One region of the Shewanella sp. WXL01 genome, then DNA from elsewhere that is predicted to be linked to it. Evidence: predicted binding sites of a transcription regulator. Region 1 holds the regulator's gene; the other holds the start of a gene.
What was found. The regulator ArgR, encoded in region 1, controls arginine synthesis, uptake and breakdown. The targets are predictions, from matches to a motif close to ANTGAATANNTATTCANT.

Region 2: a site for ArgR is predicted at 1,841-1,858, ahead of G3R49_RS02835 (aspartate aminotransferase family protein). Genes of this name have one in related genera too.

Annotation. Positions count from the first base shown of each region.
Region 1 covers NZ_JAAIKQ010000004.1:201,371-205,568, forward strand. Annotated here, with positions in the region: gene G3R49_RS12365 (Dyp-type peroxidase) at 1-25, shown strand, start outside; gene G3R49_RS12370 (SDR family oxidoreductase) at 272-1,069, shown strand; gene G3R49_RS12375 (AraC family transcriptional regulator) at 1,099-2,091, shown strand; gene argR (transcriptional regulator ArgR) at 2,184-2,654, opposite strand; gene G3R49_RS12385 (dicarboxylate/amino acid:cation symporter) at 2,944-4,198, shown strand, end outside.
Region 2 covers NZ_JAAIKQ010000001.1:675,069-679,266, reverse strand. Annotated here, with positions in the region: gene astA (arginine N-succinyltransferase) at 1-321, opposite strand, end outside; gene G3R49_RS02835 (aspartate aminotransferase family protein) at 398-1,615, opposite strand; gene G3R49_RS02830 (HDOD domain-containing protein) at 2,155-3,297, opposite strand; gene G3R49_RS02825 (prolyl oligopeptidase family serine peptidase) at 3,396-4,198, opposite strand, start outside.

The DNA.
Region 1 (4,198 bases):
TTTACTGCAGTTTGAGCAGGGTTAAAGTGTAAAGCCCTATTTAACCGCGCTTAAAGTAGATATAAAGCAATGCCTAGGCATTGCTTTTTTGTTGCCTTGAAGCCGCGAAATCTTGATACATGAGTTGTAATTTGGCCTGAAGATACCAGTTTGGCGTGATTGGAATGCACTGTGGCGTGATTGGATATGAAATGGCGTGAATGAATAGCATAAAATTTGCTCATCGATTGGCGCAAATGCCAACTTGGTGACGACAATGGAGAGCAAACAAATGACACAAGCAAAATCGAAAGCAGGTACAGCGTTGGTGACAGGTGCATCAAGCGGTATAGGTCTCGAGTTAGCAACAATTCATGCTGAAAAGGGAGGTGACCTTATTTTGGTGGCCCGCTCCGAAGGCAAGCTAACTGAACTTAAAACCGAGCTAGAGAAGCGCTATCAGGTAAAGGTTGAGGTTATTGCATGCGACTTATCAGAACCTGACTCGGCAAACGCGTTATTTGAGCAAACACAGGCAAAAGGTTTGCAAGTAGATGCGCTTATTAATAATGCTGGTTTTGGCGGCCACGGTTTGTTTCATCAGCGAGAGTTAAGTGCAGAGCAAGCTATGATGCAGGTAAATATGATCACATTGACCAATCTGACACACCTTTACTTACAAGGAATGGTTGAGCGAAATTACGGTAAAATTTTAAATGTGTCTTCAACCGCATCGTTTATTCCTGGTCCGCTTCAGGCGGTGTATTACGCGACGAAAGCTTATGTAACCTCCTTCTCACAAGCATTGGCGGAAGAGGTTAAAGCAAACAATATTACGGTTACAGCACTGTGCCCAGGCGCCGTTGCCACTGGCTTTGTTAAAGCTGGCGATCTTGAAGGGGTAGAGATTTTTGATAAAGCCAAAACTCCGCGTTCGGTGGCTGAATGTGGCTATCAAGCCATGCAACAAGGTGAGTTAGTTGCCTTTAATGAGTCATCTCTTAAGTTTATGCTTAACTGGATTACACCACTTCTGCCTCGCAAGCTGGTACTTAAGTTTTCGCGTCAGGCAATGGAAAAGTCGAGTTAATATATCAGCTAACCGTGGAGCCAACTGCAATGAAAACAGCCAGTAAATTTAATATACCGAGCAATTGGTTGGTGCTATTTAACGATTTAGGGCTTGAGCTTGAGCAAATTCTTGCATTCAGTCAACTCCCTGCTGGTTTGTTTAAAAGGTCAAAGGTGCAGCTAACGCCTGAGCAGTACTTTCAATTATGGATTGGGATCGAGGCTGCTGCAGAGGTCGCTAATATCGATATTGCACTCAAGTTTGCCGAGGTTATGAGTTTTGAGCAGTTTGATGCACCAATTTTTGCTGCGATTTGCAGCCCTAATCTCAATGCCGCAGCCAGCCGACTAAAGCAATTTAAACCGCTAATAGGGCCGATGATTTTGGACATAGAGCAAACAGTGCAATATACAGAGCTATCAACACGCTGTTATGGCCATAGTGGTAAGCTGCCTAAGGTACTGAGTTTAGTTGAGCTGGTGTTTTTTACTCAGCTTACCAGGCTAGCGACGCGCCAGCACATTAAACCAATTGATATAGTCGTGCCTGAGCAATTGGATGATATGCAGGCTTACGAAGATTATTTTGGCTGCAGTATTCGCCAAGGTGTGCAAACCGCGATTAAGTTCAGCGCCAGCGATGCTAAGGCGCCGTTTTTAACCAGTAACGAAACCATGTTGCACATGTACGAGCAAGGGCTAGTTGAACAGTTAGAGGCTATCGGCGCAAAGGACTCAACTTCTAGTCTGGTATTTAGTTGCTTGCTTGATTTGTTGCCTCAAGGGAAATCTGCCATTGATGATGTTGCAGCAGAGCTGGCAATGAGCAAGCGCACTTTGCAGCGAAAACTAACCGAGCAGGATTCAAGTTATCAGTTGGTGCTTAAACAGGTACGCCAACACTTAGCCGATTATTATTTGGAGCAAACAGACCTGCCGTTAATCGAAATTTCGTTCTTACTCGGGTTTAAAGAGTCGAACTCATTTATTCGGGCATACAGTGGTTGGAGTGGAGTATCGCCAGCGAGAACTCGGCATTAGTTGATACTCTTTCCTGCGTTAGAAACTAAAAAGCCACCTTGGCTAGACTCACTTAGACTAGAGTAGGGTGGCTTTCTCAATTGTGTTCAGACTTACTCGCTGTAGTTAAACAGTGATTTAACCGTCTCTAGCGTGTCATCAATGGTGGTGATATTTGATGGTGAGATGAAGATGGTGTCGTCACCAGCAATCGTCCCCAAAATACCTTCTGGCTTACCGATGGAGTCTAATAGGCGTGCGATTAACTGCGCTGCACCTGGGCTGGTGCGTACTACAATCATCGCCTGGTTGTGGTCAACATCGAGCACTAGGTTTTTAAGCGGGCTACCGGCCGTTGGCACGCCTAATTCTGCTGGTAAGCAGTAAACCATTTCTTGCTTAGCGTTACGTGTGCGTACAGCGCCAAACTTACTTAGCATGCGCGATACTTTAGATTGGTTTATGTTGCTGAATCCTTCCGCCTGAAGTGCGTTAACAATTTCACTCTGGCTACCAAAGCGTTCTTCTTTAAGGATCGCTTTAAAGGTCCTGACCAATTCATCCTGATTTTTGGTTGCTGGCATAATGTTAGTTTCTTCTTATGATTGTTATTCAAAAAACCGCTGTATTTTGAATAGAAATTGCATCAAAGTCAAGAATACCCCTTTGTTGGTGAATAAAAATTCACTGATTTAACTAAAGTGTGACAAGCGTTTGCGTGTGCAGTACACCTTTGTCGCAAAAATGCGTTACAAAGTGGACTAATTCTCAGTCAGCCTGCGTCACATGACGTAGATCATCTTTTGCCTTTGTATGTCTTGCTAGACTTGCCCCCGTCATTTTTTGCAAGTTAACAAATCAAGGTAAAGACATATGTCAACGCAAACCCCTTCAGTGTTTTCGCGAGCTTGGTCTCGATGGATGGCTGTTCCGCTTTGGATGCAAATTCTTATTGGTATGACGCTAGGTATTGCTGTTGGTGTCGGGCTTGGAGAAAGTGCAACTTACCTAAAGCCGATAGGAACTATCTTTGTTAACACTATTAAGATGCTTATTGTGCCGCTGGTGTTCTGCTCGTTAATTGTAGGTGTGACCTCCATGCAAGACACCGCCAAAATGGGACGGATTGGTTTCAAATCTTTCGTGTTCTACCTTGGCACGACCGCGTTCGCAATGACAATTGGCTTACTTGTGGGGCATATTTTGCAGCCAGGAGCTGGGCTAGATTTAGTGCAATCGGGCGTTGATGAAACCGTAAAGCAAGCGCCGTCGTTGATGGAAACCTTGATTAACATAGTGCCGACTAACCCTGTTGCTGCACTGGCTAGTGGTCAAATTCTGCAGGTGATTGTATTTGCGGTTGCGTTAGGTATTGCGTTAGTGCTGATTGGCGAGCGTGGTCAGCCAGCGATTAAAGTATTCGAAAGTCTAGCTGAAGCTATGTTCAAGCTAACTGACATGGTGATGAAGCTAGCGCCATATGGTGTGTTTGGTTTAATGGCTTGGGTTGCTGGAGAGTATGGTCTAGACATGTTACTTCCACTGATTAAAGTTATCGCTGCAGTTTACATTGGCTGTGTTTTACATATCGTAGGTTTTTACAGCGCTGCATTAGTCTTACTGGGTAAGCTCAACCCAGTGCACTTTTTCAAAGGCATTAGCAATGCCATTGTTGTGGCTTACACCACCTCAAGCTCGGCAGGCTCGCTGCCAGCTAGTATGAAGTGTGCTAATGAGCTTGGCGTAAATAAGAAGATCTCTAGTTTCGTATTGCCGCTAGGAACAACCATCAATATGGATGGCACAGCTCTGTACCAGGGCGTGACCGCTTTGTTTGTCGCTCAGGCTTTTGGTATTGATCTAACCTGGGTTGATTATGTCACCATTATTCTAACTGGGACTTTGGCTTCAATTGGCACAGCAGGTGTGCCTGGCGCAGGTCTAGTGATGCTAACTCTAGTATTAACCACTGTTGGTCTACCATTGGAGGGTGTGGCGATTATTGCTGGTATCGACCGCATTTTGGATATGGCGCGTACCACGGTTAATGTATGTGGTGACTTAACCGCAACCACCATTATTGCTCGCAGTGAAAATGAGCTGAACGTGCAACAATACCAAGCGGATA
Region 2 (4,198 bases), on a different contig from region 1:
TTCATTACGAACCGAAATTTGTTCTGAGTGGTAAACCTCAGTGCCTAAACGATAGTGATAAAAAGCATCTTCCATCCCGACTGCAGCTTCGATACCACAGGTACCGACAACTTCACCGGTTTTGGTGTCTTCCATCACCATTAAGTAGCCTTCGTCCTGCGGCGTTTTAACTTTCTTATTAAAAGAGTTTTCAGCACGCTCGATTTTAGAGCGCAGTAGCTCTTCATTGACTGGCAGCGAGGTAAATCCGTGCCCCGATTCAATGGCAATGCTATGCAAGGCATCATAATCAGAGGCGCGTATTGGCCGAATGATTAACATTTTAATCTCCTAAAGGTGCTGACAAACTGTGGTTTGTCAGCACTAAGACAACAAGTTTAAAAACAATAAACTTGTTTTATCCCGCCACGACTTTAGCTACTGCACGTTCAAAACGTGCTAAGCCTTCTTTGATATCAGCTTCTGGGATAACCAGTGAAGGAGTAAAACGAACAACATTTGCACCAGCAACTAGGCTCATTAAGCCTTCAGCTACTGAAGCAACTAGGAAGTCTCGTGCACGGCCGTTGTACTTGTCATTAAGTACTGCTCCAAGTAATAAACCTTTACCGCGCACTTCACTAAATACATCGTACTTAGCATTAATTTCAGCTAGACCGTCGCGGAAGAGTTGCTCACGCTGTTTAACACCTGCAAGTACGTCATCAGTGTTAACCACGTCCATAACCGCATTACCGATAGCACAAGCTAGCGGGTTACCGCCGTATGTAGAACCGTGAGTACCTACTTTAAGATGCTTAGCCACTTTTTCGGTCGTTAGCATAGCTGCGATTGGGAAACCGCCACCAAGCGCTTTAGCACTAGTTAAGATGTCTGGTACGATTTCAGTCCCCATGTAGGCATACAAGTCACCGGTACGGCCAATACCCGTTTGCACTTCATCGAAAATAACCAATGCATTGTGCTTGTCTGCAAGCTCGCGAACCGCTTTTAGGAATTCTGGGTCACCATTAATGATGCCGCCCTCTCCTTGCAGAGGTTCAAGCATAATGGCACAGGTTTTATCAGAGATTGTCGCTTCTAATGCGGCAATGTCATTGAATGGAATGTGAGTAACGCTTTGTGGCTTAGGACCAAAACCGTCTGAGTATGCAGCTTGACCACCAACGGTTACCGTAAAGAAGGTGCGACCGTGGAACGCTTTATCAAACGCGATAATTTGATCTTTTTGCTCACCAAAGTTATCTAGTGCGTAACGGCGCGCAAGTTTTAGCGCAGCTTCGTTAGCTTCTGCACCAGAGTTAGCGAAGTATACGCGCTCAGCAAATGTAGAGTTAACTAACTTAGTTGCTAGCTCAAGCGCAGGCTCGTTAGTCATTACGTTAGATAGGTGCCAAAGCTTCTCACCTTGATCTTTCAACGCTGCAACGAGAGATGGATGACAGTGGCCTAAACAATTAACTGCGATACCGCCAGCGAAGTCGACAAACTCTTTGCCTTCCTGATCCCAAACTCGGCTACCTTCACCACGAACAGGGATTACCGCCGCTGGCGCATAATTAGGCACCATGACTTCATCAAATTGGGCTCGAGTTAAGTTCATTTCAACACTCATCGCTTGTTTTCCTTTTTAGTTAACCGGGGCGCTTAGGCCACCTAAGGCGCTATTTTCTTTATTTTATGTTAGTGAAATAGCGTATGCTTGTTTAATTATCTGAACATTATTAGCGAAAATGTGATCAAAATGCCAGTAATCGACAACTAACTATTGAGACGCTGGCCTAATAAATGAATAAAGATTGGCAATTTGATGCATACGAAGCGCTTAAATGCAGGTTTTATAGAATAAATAGTCACAAAAAAAGTTGTTTCGACATATTTTGTGTAGCTATTCACCAAAAGTGCATAACTACACATTAACTAATGACCTAAATTAGTGCAAATAACTGCATATTGCAGTTATTTTAACCAGCTTTCGCGAGCATGTTGAAGCTATCTGGCAGCCTGCTGTCAACGAGTTACTATCTGGAGAACACTATGACTATTATCCAAGAGTACAAACAATAGCAGTAAGGGATTAAGTTAGCCTGAAACCTTAAAATGTCGCAGGAGCTGCAATGTTGCGAAGTAGGAATGTCCGCGTTATTGGTTTTTTTACAATAAATCTAGCTTGCGGAAGTTTTGCGCTTTTAAACGCAAAATTTCTTGCTCTGAGAATTGATAGTAATCAAACATAACTCGCCGCTCTGCTGGCTCTATCATGTTGATTTCACTTAGTAGATAAACTTTGGCAAAGCTACTCGCTTTGGCAACAATCTGCGCCTCTACCGATAAATCACTAAAGTAATAGGCCTCATCAAGCTCTTTGAGAATGTTAGTCAGCGGACTATCTTTAAACTCAAGTAACTCAAGTAACTGCCAGTTTAGTGAATGCCCATGAGCTAACACCTGCTCATAAACCTTTTGCGCGGGAAACTCGGTCGCCATTACCGCATCATAGACTTCTTTATCTCGCTCCTGACTCGCTTCTCTTAACCACCCCCCCCAAGTTTTGTCATATATGCTGATACTGTTATTAAGAATGACCGCTGTGCCCATTTGATACATCAAGGCGCTACTATAAATCAAGCTAACGTCCTTCTCATGTAACTGAGCAAGCGCTTGGGCAGCGATGGCCGTAACCATGCTATAACGCCACAATTTACGCGTGGTCCACAATAAATTGGCATTACCTGATGGTAACCAATTACGCAAACTAAAATACGGGATCAACAAACGCAGATTCTCAATACCGATATAGTTCAGCACTAACTTTAAATCTGTAACCTGTACATCAGATGTTTTAGGGCGACGATGTTTTGAGGCGGGGCTGTTGATCATGGTTACCAGATCGCGAGATAACCAGCTTAGGTTAGCGATTAGCGGACGCATGCGATTAAGGTTTGGTTCGCTGGCAAGTATCTGTTCGATTAGCAATATTTGGCTTTCTTCAAGCTTGCTATTTTCAAGCACAAGTTCAGGTGACGCAAGTTGGTGCTCAATGGCATTGTTAACTGTGCTAGTTAGCTGCGCAGAAACTGCTTTGTAGATTTGCTGTGATTTTGCTTGCTGCTCAACTCTCAAGCGTATCGCCTGACGCTCTATTTCAAGCTTATTGGCATCGTTTTCAGCTTGTGCATCGAAGCTATCAACTACTGTATTTGCTTTTTGTTTACCAACAATGATCTTTTGATAGTGGCGTTGCTCAACCTCTATCACTTTGCCAGGCTTAACTCCACCTGCTACCGAAATTGCCACTCACTTGTCCTAAATCTAACTACGTAAAGATGTCTGCGTTATAAACAATATAGCACTAAGGCTTCCCGAAAGAAGCCTTAGCAGTCAGTTGATTTGAGTTATTTCAACTCTTGCTCAAATAGCTTGTAAATACGGCGGTATTCATCCAACCAACTTGACGCTTGCTTAAAGCCATGAGGCTCAACCGGATAAATGGCCGTTTCAAACATTGGCTTTTCCAGTTCGATTAAGCGTTGTACTAGGCGAACACTGTCTTGGAAGAACACGTTATCATCTAATACACCACTCATTATAAGCAGCGGCTTTTGCAAACCTTCAGCATGTTCAATAGGCGAGCTGCGCTCGTAAGCAATCGGGTCGATATCAGGTGTATTAAGAATATTTGAAGTGTAAGGCGCATTATAATGTGCCCAATCAGTTACGGGGCGCAGCGCCGCACCGGCCTGGAATAACTCAGGCTCATTAAACAAAGCCATGAAGGTTAAGAAACCACCATAAGAGCCACCGTAAGTGCCTACGCGGCTAACATCAACATTGGTGTTGTTGACCATCCAGCTAACACCGTCTTTAAGATCTTCAACCTCTGGGTGGCCCATGTTGCGATAAATCGCTGTGCGCCAGTCGCGGCCGTAACCTTTAGAGCCGCGATAATCCATATCCATCACCACGTAACCTTGCTGAGCAAGCAGGTTATGGAACATAAATTCGCGGAAGTAACCAGAGAAACCATAATGGGCATTTTGTAAATAACCTGCACCATGGTTAAAAATAACCGCTGGGTACTTGTCTGCCGATTTAGCATCGTAACCTTGTGGCAGGTATACACGAGCGTAAACGTCACCAGCGCCATGGTTTGATGGCACAGCTACCACTTGAGGCTCTTGCCAAGGGTAAGCTTTAA